Regions from separate parts of the Halomonas sp. CnH100-B genome, predicted to be linked through region 3. Evidence: riboswitches for the same ligand, from Rfam matches in the RefSeq annotation. Region 3 holds a riboswitch; each other region holds the start of a gene.

What was found. Region 3 has a riboswitch for thiamine pyrophosphate ahead of tenA (thiaminase II). Riboswitches for the same ligand answer to the same signal wherever they lie in the genome.
Region 1: linked by a shared signal. The riboswitch ahead of NH398_RS08920 (sodium:solute symporter) and the one ahead of tenA (thiaminase II) in region 3 are both predicted to bind thiamine pyrophosphate.
Region 2: linked by a shared signal. The riboswitch ahead of thiM (hydroxyethylthiazole kinase) and the one ahead of tenA (thiaminase II) in region 3 are both predicted to bind thiamine pyrophosphate.

Annotation. Positions count from the first base shown of each region.
Region 1 covers NZ_JAMXRX010000003.1:487,483-491,599, reverse strand. The annotation lists gene NH398_RS08925 (diguanylate cyclase) at 1-321, opposite strand, end outside; gene NH398_RS08920 (sodium:solute symporter) at 396-1,775, opposite strand; TPP riboswitch at 1,765-1,868, opposite strand; gene NH398_RS08915 (peroxidase-related enzyme) at 1,913-2,524, opposite strand; gene NH398_RS08910 (hypothetical protein) at 2,699-3,388, shown strand; gene NH398_RS08905 (CoA-acylating methylmalonate-semialdehyde dehydrogenase) at 3,438-4,117, opposite strand, start outside.
Region 2 covers NZ_JAMXRX010000007.1:149,296-153,412, reverse strand. The annotation lists gene NH398_RS15725 (LysR family transcriptional regulator) at 1-179, opposite strand, end outside; gene thiE (thiamine phosphate synthase) at 176-790, opposite strand; gene thiM (hydroxyethylthiazole kinase) at 780-1,589, opposite strand; TPP riboswitch at 1,614-1,705, opposite strand; gene NH398_RS15710 (hypothetical protein) at 1,755-2,099, opposite strand; gene NH398_RS15705 (DUF2237 domain-containing protein) at 2,225-2,599, opposite strand; gene gloA (lactoylglutathione lyase) at 2,805-3,338, shown strand; gene NH398_RS15695 (DUF6164 family protein) at 3,340-3,705, shown strand; gene NH398_RS15690 (cupin domain-containing protein) at 3,702-4,117, opposite strand, start outside.
Region 3 covers NZ_JAMXRX010000002.1:262,245-266,361, forward strand. The annotation lists gene thiC (phosphomethylpyrimidine synthase ThiC) at 1-1,181, opposite strand, end outside; gene tenA (thiaminase II) at 1,208-1,876, opposite strand; TPP riboswitch at 1,958-2,112, opposite strand; gene NH398_RS04750 (Shedu immune nuclease family protein) at 2,669-3,739, shown strand; gene NH398_RS04755 (potassium channel family protein) at 3,855-4,117, shown strand, end outside.

The DNA.
Region 1 (4,117 bases), on a different contig from region 3:
GCCGGGTTTCGTCACGATGGGATTGGTAGCGAAGCGCTCGTCACTCTGAGCGTCTTCGACCACCAGCGGTTCGTCCTCCAGCACGGTATAGGCGCAAAACGCCATGTCCCGGGGGCTCTCGGAGAACTCCATGCCTACTTGCGACTTGAACCACTGACGGTCGGTATCGATCAAGCTGATGGTGGACTTAGGAACGCCGAGCAGCACGGTGACCAACCGCGTGATGCGATCGAAAACGGGCTCGTTCGGCGTATCCAGCAGGGCCAGCTCGTTAAGCGCAGCCAAACGGGCGGTTTCGTTAGGGGGTAACAGGTGGCTCATGGCGATCACACCTAAGTGGTCATCAGTCCCCTAACAGCATACCGTGAAACGGAATTTTCTGCTCAACGCCCCACTTAACGCACGGCGATACGCCGCGGGGTCAACCCGGCCCACACAACGCTCAACACCGTGGAGAGCAGCAGCGCCCCCACAAACGGCCCCAGTGTCGGTACACTGCCGGGGAACGTCGCGGCCAATACTCCCGCGCTGACGCTACCTTGACTCAGCCAGCCAGGCAGCACGGCGCCTACTAGCCCCGCTAGCCCACCGCTGATCGCAGCCGTCGGTGTCATTCGTTGCCACAAGCCCAGCAGCACCGGCACCACGATCGCTGCACACAGCAGGTCGGCAATCAAAAACAGCCGCAGCACCGACAGCCCCTGTAAAGCAATCACGATCACGGGCAGCATGATGGCCACGGTGAGCCAGCGCGCTTTGTTAAGGGCCTCGGGCCGGTGGCCGCTGGCCCACAGTGACGCAATACCGTTTTGTAAAGTGTCGACGCTCGAGGTGACCAGCGTGACGGCCAGGACCAGGGATGGCAGCGTGATCCATACCGGGGCATCGCTAAGCAGCGCAAAAAACGGCATGGGCGGCTCGCCGAGGCTGACCCCGCTCATCGCTGCCATGATGCCAACACCACCGATCACCATGACGACCAGAACGGTCAGGCCGCCGCCCAGCCAGGCACCGCGCCCCAGGCTCGCGTCGTCTTGGGCCGCCCACACCCGCTGCCAATAGCCTTGGTGAAACAAGTTCGCTGCCGTCACGGCGATCACCAGCGTCAACGCGACGCTGAGCGAGCTGCCGATGGGGAGCGACGGGAGTTGTGCGTCACTCGGCATATTGGGTAGTCGCCAGAGCGTTACGCTGGCGACGGCGAGCAGCAGCGCCAAAAGCAGCCACGCTTGCCAGCGGTCGGTGGCGAGACTTGCCCGAAGCCCTCCCATCACGGTGTAGACCAGCGTGGTGAGCGCCACTCCGATGATGACCACGGCAGGAGGCACGTCGGAGAGTAGCGCGGTAATCGCCCCGATGGCGGTGAGTTCAGCAGCCAGGAAGCAGCCCATGTAAGCCACGGAAACGAGCGCGACGAAGCGGCGCACGCCCGTGCCGTAGCACGTATCGGCAAACTCGGCGATGCTGCGCCCTTCCGGCAGCGCTTGGCGTATTTTGGGGCCATAAAGGCCCAGCACGATGAACGGCAGCGCCGAGCCAAGCGCATAGCCCAGCAGCGCTACGGGGCCCACGAACGCGCCAATTTCCGGGGGCGCAAACAGAATCCACGCCCCCATACCCGAGGCCAAAAAGGAGAGCCCCAAGGTAGACGCGGTTTGAGAATTGCGGGCGGTGACATAGTCATCCAACGAACCGCCACCAAAGCGGGCCCGAAGGCCCAAAAAAGCAAAGCAGCACAACGCTGCGCCTAATACGAGAGACGTTAGGTAAGGCATGTCGCGCTTCCTCCGCCGGTACGAACCGGATCAGGTTCCAGGGTCTGCGTTACGCGCATTCTCAGCCCCGATGGGGCTCCCCTGGCGACAGTGAATGGAGGCGACATCCTCAATCAAACTAGCGCATTAGTAAAGTCTCAGGTGGTCTGCCGAGCACTCTCCTCCGGCTGTTTGGGGACGCGCCCTATCGTATAGAACTCGGCGTTGGGCGGCGTTCCCGCCAGCGTCACCAAGCGGTTGGACATGCCGAAAAAGGCCGCAATGGCACCAATGTCCCAACAGTCGTCCAGGGTAAACCCAACGGTTTCCAGGCGCATTTGCCACTCGGTTGAAAATTCCCCCAGTTCGATGGCGCTATGCAGCGCAAAATCGAGCATCAACCGATGACGCTCGCTGAGTCCCGCCACGCGATGGTTAATGGCGATATTGTCCGCCAGCAAAGGGTCTTTACTATAAATACGCACCAGTGCGCCATGGGCGACAACGCAGTACAAACAGCGATTACGGGCACTGGTGGCCACGACGATCATCTCTTTTTCCGCTTTCGTCAGCGTATCGGACGCCCGCTCCATCAACGCATCGTGATAGGCAAAAAAAGCACGGAACTCCTGGGGACGATGCGCGAGCATGAGAAACACGTTGGGTACGAAGCCCGCTTTTTCCTGCACCGCTAACATGGCTTCCCGGATATCCTCGGGAACTTCTTCTAGCGTCTCAGGAAGTGTAAATCGACTTATCGAGACAGACATACGCACTCCTGTTTTTTGTAACGTGGCGCCTAACTGCTGAATGGCGTTTACTCGTAACAAATTGCTAACTAAAGAGTCTTTAAATACGCCTTAACGCTCGCCATACTCTTAATGATTTAATGTCATAAGAGCCGTACGCTATTAGCCAAGCGGTGTACTAACAGGGAAACCACCATGTCATACTCCGAAGCAAAAGAGCACACGCCAGGGCGTTTGCATGAACTGTTCGCCGACCCTTACCGTGCGTTCGAAAACGATACGGATGAGCGTCAGCTGCATATCCGCGTCATGCTTCACACCCTGCTGGCCCGCCCCATGAAGCGAGGTCAGGTAACGCTTCGTGTGATTCACGGCTGGGAGAACGGTGGCTTCGAACCCGCCGACCTGCAGCACGCCGACTTTACCCTGCACAGCCTGACAGATTTCGATGCTGCCGTGACGCGCTTCGCTACGGCTGCCGAGAAAAACGCACCGTTGCCCGCAGATCAAACCGCCATTCTGGCCGAGCCGCTAGCCGATGCCATTGCCGATGCCGAAGCAGATGGCAACGCACTGACCGACGACATCCGCGAAACGCCGGCCCGTTGGCCCGCGTTCGAAGGTGGGCTCGCCCTCTACACGCTGTTCAAGATGTACCACCGCTTGGTTTACGGCGAAGATGACACCTACCGCTGCTCCCAGTGCGACACCCCCCACGGCCCTCGCGAGATCCATGAGTTTCATTTGGAGGAGGGCGAGTTTGCGCTGCTGGTGCCCATCAGCGAGGAGCAGGACGCGCCTTATTTGCTAGTCCTTCACGAAAGTCAGCTGGGTCCCATCGCCCAACTGCTCTCGGAAAGCCTGCCGCTGTTCGAACGTTATTGAGCTGCGCGCCTCCTCGGCCGAGGAGGCGCTTCACTGCGCCCGGGGCGCGCTATAGCGAAATCGTGCTGTTGATACCGCTTGAGACGTTTTCCGGCTCGAACCAGCGGGCAGTGACCGTTTTGGTTTGGGTCCAGAAGGCAATCGCCTGCTTACCGTTGGGCCCCAAGTCACCCAGTTTCGAGGCCCGAGAGCCGGTAAAGCTGAAATAAGCCACCGGCACTGGAATCGGCACGTTGATACCGATTTGGCCCACGTCGATGTCGGTCTCGAAGCGCCGTGCTACCCAGCCCGAGTTGGTGAAGATCGAGGTGCCGTTGCCATTCGGGTTGGCATTAATGAACGCGATGGCGTCGTCCAGCGTCTCGACGTTGACGACGCACAGCACTGGGCCAAAAATTTCTTCGCGATAGATCGTCATGTCTGCCGTCACATCGGAAAACAGGGTCGGTCCGACGAAGTTACCATCCGGGTAGCCGTCGACCGTGTAGCCGCGACCATCCACCAGCAGCGTGGCGCCCTCTGCTTCGCCTGCGCTAATCAAGCGCTCGACGCGGGCCTTGGCCTGTGGCGATACCAGCGGCCCTAGGTCCGCTTCACGCTGAGTGCCCGGCCCCACGGTCATACCGCGCGCACCGGCTTCGATATCCTTGATCCACTCGCGCGCCTCTCCCACCAGCACGACCACCGAGTTCGCCATGCAGCGCTGACCGGCGGCACCAAAAGCAGAGC
Region 2 (4,117 bases), on a different contig from region 3:
TCGGTGAGATGCAGCCGCCGAGTCGTTCGCTGAATCAAGCGAGCGCCCAGCGTCTCCTCCAGCGCCATGACCTGCCGCGAGACGCGTGTGCGTGAGAGGTCCAAGGCCTCGGCGGCACGGGTGTAGCTGCCGAGCTCGGCCACTTTGACGAAGGCGGCGAGCTGATCGAGCTGGCTCATGGGGCGCGAAACGCCAGCGCCGCCTGATAAGGGTCAGGCTGGCCGCAGATGGCGGAAATCACCGCTAAACCGTTGGCACCGGCGGCCCTGACTTGGGCGGCGTGCTGCGCCTTCAAGCCGCCGATCGCCACGTTGGGCAGCGGGCAGGCGCAGACGAGTTCGGCCAAACCATCGAAGCCTATCGGCTGAGCGTGATCCTGCTTGCTGGCGGTGGCGAAAATGGGGCCTAGCCCGACATAGTCCAACAGCGCGATGGGCGCGTTACGAAGCTGCGCGACGGTGTTGATCGACAGCCCCAAAATGGCATGCGGTCCCAGCACCTCACGCGCCTCTTGTACGGCGGTATCGCTTTGCCCGACGTGCAGGCCATCGGCGCCGCTGGCGATGGCCACGGCTAGCCGGTCGTTGATGATCAGCGGCACGCTGGTGCCCGCCAGCAGCGCTTTGAGCCGCTTGGCTTGGGCGACCATCGCCGCATCACTGGCGTGTTTGTCGCGCAGCTGTACCACGGTGACACCGCCTTTGACGGCGGCCTCCACCGTCGCCTCAAGGCCAGCGTCCGCGCACAGGATGGCATCGGTGACTAGATAGAGCGAGAGATCACACTGCATGGAGCGCCTCCACCTGGCTGAGCGACGAGAGATCATCCGGGGTGAGCTGGTACAGAGCATCCAAGAGGGCAACCTGAAAGCTGCCCGGCCCATCGGCCCGTTGGCCAGCACGATGCCCGGCGATGCTAAAGCACGCCAGGGCGGCCAGCGTTGCCGTCAGCGGGTGCTCGCGGTTAGCGGCGACGAACCCGGCCACCAGCGCACTCAATCCACAGCCCAGCGTCGTGACGCGGGGCATCATCGGGTGGCCCCCGGTCAGCCGGAAATGGTGGGTACCGTCGGTCAAAAAGTCGGTCTCGCCGGTCATGGCGACGATGCAGTGCTGCCGTTGCGCGAGCGATATGGCTGCTTGAGCGGCGTCATCGGTGGATGCCGTTGCATCGACTCCGCGTCCTTGGCTTGCCAAGCCGGTGAGCGCCATCACTTCAGAGGCATTGGCGCGAATGACGCTGGGCCGGTGGGGCAGCAGCGCCTGGCACACCTGCTGGCGAAAGGCGGTTGCCCCGACCGCCACCGGGTCTAGCACCCACGGCGTTTGGCTTGCGTTGGCCGTGCGAGCCGCCAGCTGCATCGATTCGGCCCAGGGCGTAGAGAGCGTGCCGATATTGATAGAAAGCGCACCTGCCAGCGCGGTAAATTCGGCGACCTCTTCGGGGGCGTGCAGCATCGCGGGCGATGCCCCCGTGGCCAGCAGCAGGTTGGCCGTGCTGTTCATGGCCACGTAATTGGTCATGCAGTGGACGAGCGGCGTGGTTTCGCGCAGAGCGGCGAGCATATCGCCAAGCGGGGGGTAGGTCATAGTATCCTCCCGGCCAGGGAGGTGGTGAGAGGCACCACGACTCCCTACGCCGGCGTTATCCGGTTCAGGTTCGAAGGGTGCTTCTCAGCCGCTGGGCGGCGCCCCTGTCGTTGGTGGCTACTATCCTAGCCTTGGACGGAGCTGTAAAGCCCCGCCGGAAGAGACTTAACGAAACGCGATGCGCGTGCCGTAGGTAAGCATTTCATCAGGGGTGATGGCACGGCCCGACACGCCAATCATCTCATCGCCGCACTGGTCGGCGAAAGTCAGCACGCCGTGGGTCAGACCGAGCTGGCCCAGGGTGTCACGGATTTCACCGGTTCCCAAAAAGGTACTGACGCGGCCTTCGGCGTCGCTCAGGTCCGATACACCGTTGGCATGGTGAAAGCGCACCTTGTAGATACCGTCCATGGACTCGACTTCGACAATGGGGGAAAAGCCGTTTTGAATCGCATGGCTCAGCTGCTTCAGAGTCAGGCGATCGCCAAGGGTCATATCGATGGCTGTCATGACGCTCTCCTATCTGACGCCATTCGCAGGGCATCACGGTTGAATTTGTAAAACTGTCGAGATAGAAGTGTAGAAGGTCTGCATCGTTTTTCCAGGCGCATTCGATCAGAGCGCGTGCCGAGAGGTCAGTGCACGGCATCCAGCGCGTGTTGCTGAAGTTTGGTCAGAGGGATGATCTCCAGCGTGCGCTCGTTCGTGCCCGAGAGAATCACCGGTGGTGCAAGCCCCACTTGGGCTGCTTCGGCCCAGCGGTGGGCGCACAGGCACCAGCGGTCGCCGGGCTTCAAGCCGGGAAAGCCGAAGGCCGGGCGCGGGGTCACCAGATCGTTACCTTGAGCCTTGGAGAAAGCCAGAAACTCCTCGGTCACCATGGCGCACACCGAATGGATGCCGACATCGTCAGGCCCGACGCGACAAAAGCCGTCGCGGTAGAAGCCGGTTTTTGGGGCATGGCAGCAGGGCGTGAGTGGCTCACCCAGTACGTTTCGATCACGGGACATAGAGACTCCTTCGGGCCGGGCTGGAATTCCAAGCGCCTTGCCCTCATAACTAGACATTAAACGCGCCATCGCACGTTATGACCGATGCGCTGGAGCGATGGTCAAATGGCGGGCGCTTAGCAGCCTAAGCCTTGTACAAAGTACTACGTTCGTCAAAGAATTTGCACCGTATCCACGAAAGCGTCACCCCCATAAGGAGAGTCTCATGTCGTATCAAGGTGAACAGCATCCAGGTGTTGCCCCAGTCGCCCCGCAAACACAGGGTTTTCGCTTAAACCACACCATGCTGCGGGTCAAAGACCCCGAGCGCGCGCTGGCGTTCTACTCCAAGGTGTTTGGAATGCAGGTACTGCGGCGCTTGGACTTCGAGGAGATGCAGTTCTCGCTCTACTTCCTGGCTAACGTAGAGGCCGGTGATAGCGTGCCGGAAGAGACCCAAGCGCGCACCGCGTGGACCTTTAGCCAGAAAGGTCTATTGGAGCTGACCCACAACTGGGGTACCGAAAACGAGCAGGACTTTGCCTACCATGACGGCAATGCAGAGCCGCAGGGCTTCGGGCATATCTGTTTTAGCGTACCGGATTTGGAAGCCGCGCAGGCGTGGTTCGATGAGCATGACGTGACCTTCGTCAAGCGCGCCGACCAGGGCAAGATGAAGGACGTGATCTTCGTCAAGGACGCCGACGGCTACTGGATCGAAGTGATTCAAGCAGACCGTATGGCCGCCATGGGCGATTGATATGGCGCATCTGCTGTTTCGGTTGCGTCACGTGACCGACGAAGAGGCCATGGAGGTTCGCCAGCTGCTGGAGGCGCATGGTTTCGATGTGTACGAAACCCAGGCGGGCTTTTTTCGCCTGGGAGTCGATGCCATTTGGCTGCGCAACCCTGCCCAGCGAGACGATGCCGAAACGGTGCTGGCGCACTATCAGGCCGAGCGGCAAGCAAAGGCGCGCAAAGCGCATGAAAACGCGTTGGCCCGCGATGAGGCGCCGACGTTGTGGCGACGTTTCGTGGCGCACCCGCTGCAGGTCACGCTAGTGATCGTTGCGGTGCTCATGATCGCTCTGCTCACCCTGCTGCCGTTTATTGGGCTAGCTCGCTAGTCGTCAGAAGCGTCAGACAGATGCCCGCGCTTGACGTACATCATTACCCCGGCCTGGCCTGCGCGAAGCCGTGGCGCAGCCCCCGGCGGGTAGCGGCACCAGCTCCCTTCCGGGTACTCGGTGTCCGCATCGCACAGCGACCCTTCCAGCACGAACAGCTCCAATCCGCCCGGTAGGGCAGGATAGTCGGTGACGATGTCACGCTCCCAGCGCTCCAGGCTGATACGCTCGCTTTGATAGGTATGCAGCATTTTGTACGTGATGCCGGGCCGACGATCAGGCTGCCAGGGCAAACGGTGGGCGGGAATGGCGAGTTGGAGCAGGTCGTTCTCATCGAACTGGTGGAGCTTCACGAGAATCAGCGCGCCCTCATCGCCAATGTGTGGCGTATGGCCCGTGCCGATGGGGTTGC
Region 3 (4,117 bases):
CCGTCGCCCAGCGAGAACGCCACATCGTACTGCTTGCAGATCTCGCAGATCTCCTCGAAGTGGGTATACAGGAAACTCTCCTGATGATGATACAAGCACCACTTCGCCATGATGGAGCCGCCACGGCTGACAATGCCGGTGACGCGGTTGGCGGTAAGCGGCACGTAGCGCAGCAGCACCCCCGCATGAATGGTGAAGTAATCCACCCCCTGTTCCGCCTGCTCAATTAGCGTATCGCGGAAGATCTCCCAGGTGAGGTTTTCGGCAATGCCGTTGACCTTCTCCAGCGCCTGATAGATGGGCACCGTACCAATCGGCACCGGCGAGTTGCGGATGATCCACTCGCGGGTTTCGTGAATGTTCTGGCCAGTGGAGAGATCCATGATGGTATCCGCGCCCCAGCGGATGCCCCAGGTCATCTTGTCCACTTCCTCCTCAATGGAAGACGTGACCGCCGAGTTACCCAGGTTGCCGTTGATCTTCACCAGGAAGTTGCGGCCAATGATCATCGGCTCGCTTTCCGGATGGTTGATGTTGTTGGGAATGATTGCCCGCCCACGAGCCACCTCATCGCGCACGAACTCCGGGGTGATCTCCTTGGGCAGGCTGGCACCAAAGCTCTGGCCCGCATGCTGATGGCCCAGAATGCGCTCCACCTCTGCGGTCCCCAACGCTTGGCGGCGCTGGTTTTCTCGTAGAGCGATGAACTCCATTTCCGGCGTGATGATGCCCTGGCGGGCGTAGTGCAGCTGGGTCACGTTCTTGCCCGCTTTTGCCCGGCGCGGGGTGCGGGTTAGATCAAAGCGCAGCTGTGCCAGCGTGGGGTCGTTGGCGCGGCGCTGGCCGTACTGGCTGGTGGGGCCATCCAGAAACTCGGTGTCGTTGCGCTCTTCGATCCAGGCGCGGCGCAGTTCCGGCAGGCCTTGGCGCAAATCGATGTTGGCGCTGGGGTCGGTGTAGGGGCCGGAGGTGTCGTACACCAGCAGCGGCGGGTTCTGTTCATCCACGCCACTGGTTTTGGTGGGAGAGAGGGTGATTTCCCTAAACGGCACGCGAATATCTGGCCGCGAGCCTTCCACATACACCTTGCGCGAGCCGGGCAGCGGGGCCACGGCGGCGGCATCTACCTGGGCGGTTTCGGCTAAAAAGTGCGCGGTTTTACTTTTGACGGTCTTGGTCATGACGGTGTCCTTGTCGTTGTTGGTCATTATTCAGAGAGGTCTAAGCCCATCTGCCAGAAGTCGATTTCCAGGCGGGTGGCATCGCGGAAGATCTTGCTCAGCTCACGAAAGCGGGCGGGGGTGACATCAGCCAAGCGGGCATCGAGCCACGCAAGCTCCGCTTGCATAGCAGCTTGGAACTCCTCGCCTTCGTACATGGCGATCCAGGCATCGAACGGGTTCTGCGCGCCGCGCAGCGTGGAAGGTTGCGCGTTCAGCCAGTTGGCGATTTCACCGTAGCCCACCAGGCACGGAGCCAGTGCCACGTGCAAATCCAGCAGGTCGCCGCGGTTGCCGGTATCCAGCACATAGCGGGTATAGGCCAGCGTGGCGCGGGCTTCTGGGAGTTCGGCAAGCTCCTGCTCGCTAATGCCCCATTCCTGGCAAAAGCCCACGTGCAGGCTCAGCTCCACATCCACAATGGCTTTCAAGCCTTCGTGGGCTTGGCGAAGATCGGCGAGGGTGGGGCTTTTGTAGGCGGCCAACGCGTAGGCGCGGGCGAAGTGGATCAAGAACAGGTAATCCTGCTTCAGGTAGTGGTGAAACGACGCCTCTGGCAGCTTAGCGGTGCCCAGCTGGAGCACGAAATCGTGCTCGATATAAGCGCGCCAATCGTCCTGGCAAGCGGTGGTGAGATCGGTAAAGCGGTAGCCCATTGTATGCCTCCGGTGGTAATGATCCGGAGGGCAGGCGAGAAAGATCGAGGGAGTGGCACGGAAGGGTGGCGTAAAGGTGCGCCGCGGCCATCGCTTGATCCCTACGCCGGTACCCGCGCCGCTATTCATAAAGCAGCGCATTAGCCGGATCAGGTTCAGCGGGACCAGCGCTCGGTAGCCAAAAGCTCACCCTGCGCCATCTCAGCCGGATATCACCGGCACCCCGTCAAGCTGTTCGTGGGTGGAGTGTAGGAGGCGGGTGGGGGAGATGCAAGAGGGGTTTATTTTCTAAATGGTTGGTAATGGGCTACTGCGAAATCGATAAGAGCCCGAAACACGACGATACTAAGCGCCTGCTTCTATGTAACCGCCTCCACGTATTTGTCGTTTGCCAGATACCCTAAAAATTGCCGCACTTCATGATCTGTCAGTGGGCAGGGTGTCGTAATTTATTGAACCTAATGTAAAAGCGAATCCATTAGCAATAGGTTTTCTCAGTACGGAAGCTATGACGTTTGGCCCACAGGGCCACCTTGACGCGTTCCATCAGTTTCGTAGGAGAATGCCTCAATAATGCTGTTCATAAAAACAGTATTATTGAGACGAGCAAAACGCGCAAGCCCGCGAATTTTGGCTACATCGCCAAAATTCTCTTTGTACGCTGTAGAATCGATGAGGTAGATTCAATTTGGTGGCTATGAAACCTCAGTCATTGTGATGTCACGTTCATTGAGGTTTGATGGCAGGGCGTATAATCACTGTTAGGTCTAATAAGTAAGGAGTGTTATTGGTTTGAAAGTTTCAGATGTGGTTCATGATTTTGGAAATAGTAAAATGCATTCCTGTGGTGGGATTTGCCGGGTGCGAACCTATGTGGGAAGCGAAGGCGTTGTCGTGCTTTTGACTGATTTGGGTGATCTCAATGATGGGCAATCAGTCACGAATGCCGTAGAAAAAATAATAGACTCGGTTATTAGAAAAGGGTTGGTGACTCAAAGTGCTACTTTTATTGAGCATTACGAAAGAGACCTAGCTGAGTTCGATACATTTGATGTGGTAACGCTGATCCCAACTACCCAGTGGAAGTCTATAAAAAGAGAAAAGGTAGTTGAGCTGATTGCCGGTGATGAAAAAGAGCTTTCTGAAAGAAGTGTAGAGAACAGGTCGGTCTACGAGCAGGCTGACCAGATTAGATACCAGAGGGATCCTTTCAGGGGATCTGTGCACATTGAAAGTCCGGCCGTAATTGCTCGTAAATTTGAAATTATGGAGTCAATGATTGCAAAGGATTCCATTTCAGAACTAATAGAATCTCGCGCTAATGAGCAAGAAATCCAAAGGCTGATTAAAAAAGATCTTTCCCTCATGGCCGAAGCTTATGTTGGCGATGGAGAGTACATATGTTTTTCGGAATACCCGTTAGCTGATGGTGCTGTGGATTTTGTGATCTTTTCAGGCAGGTCGCGTATGGATATTACCTTAGTTGAAGTAAAAGGTGCAGAATTTAACCTAGTTAACTCGAACCATTATGCCTCGTTTAATCACAAAGTTAGTGACGCTGCTGAACAGATCCAAAAAAGGCTTGGAGTGGTTTATCGGAATTATGAACCATTTCGTAAAGACGCCCATGAAAGAAGGCTTAAAGTCCTATCGGGTGATTTGATTCACAACGCGTTTGTTGGACCGAACTCTTGCAAAGGAGTTGATCCTGAAAAGGATGTAAATATTCGCACTGTTGTAATTGGTGGTAGAACTGTAAATGATTTAGAAGAGAGTAAAAAGAGGCATGATTATGAAACGACCTCTACTCCACCAGTTCGTATTGAATCATGGGACACTTGGCTTCGAAGGTTGAAGCGCTGAGAAAAAGCCTAACAAGGGGCTGCAGCGGACCGCTTTTCCGGCGCGATGCGCCTCCAAATCGGCCGCTGAGCCCAAGCGTTAGCCGTTTTAGAAAATAATTTATAGTATGGTGAGTATGTCAGATTTTAACAAAAACACTGAACAGTTATGGTCTATGCAGCCACATGAGTTTAATGAATGGCGAGCAAATAATGACTTGCCAAGACTATTCAACTACTTATTGAAGCTTCTTCCTGGCTTTAGTGATTGGCTGGAAAGCTTACCTTTTGATACGGATGTTGTACTGAGAATTGTACCGACAGGAGACATCTTTAAAGGAAAGAATAAAGTTGTTATTCGAAGAACTGATTATTCTCAAAAGACCTTAATTGAATGTTA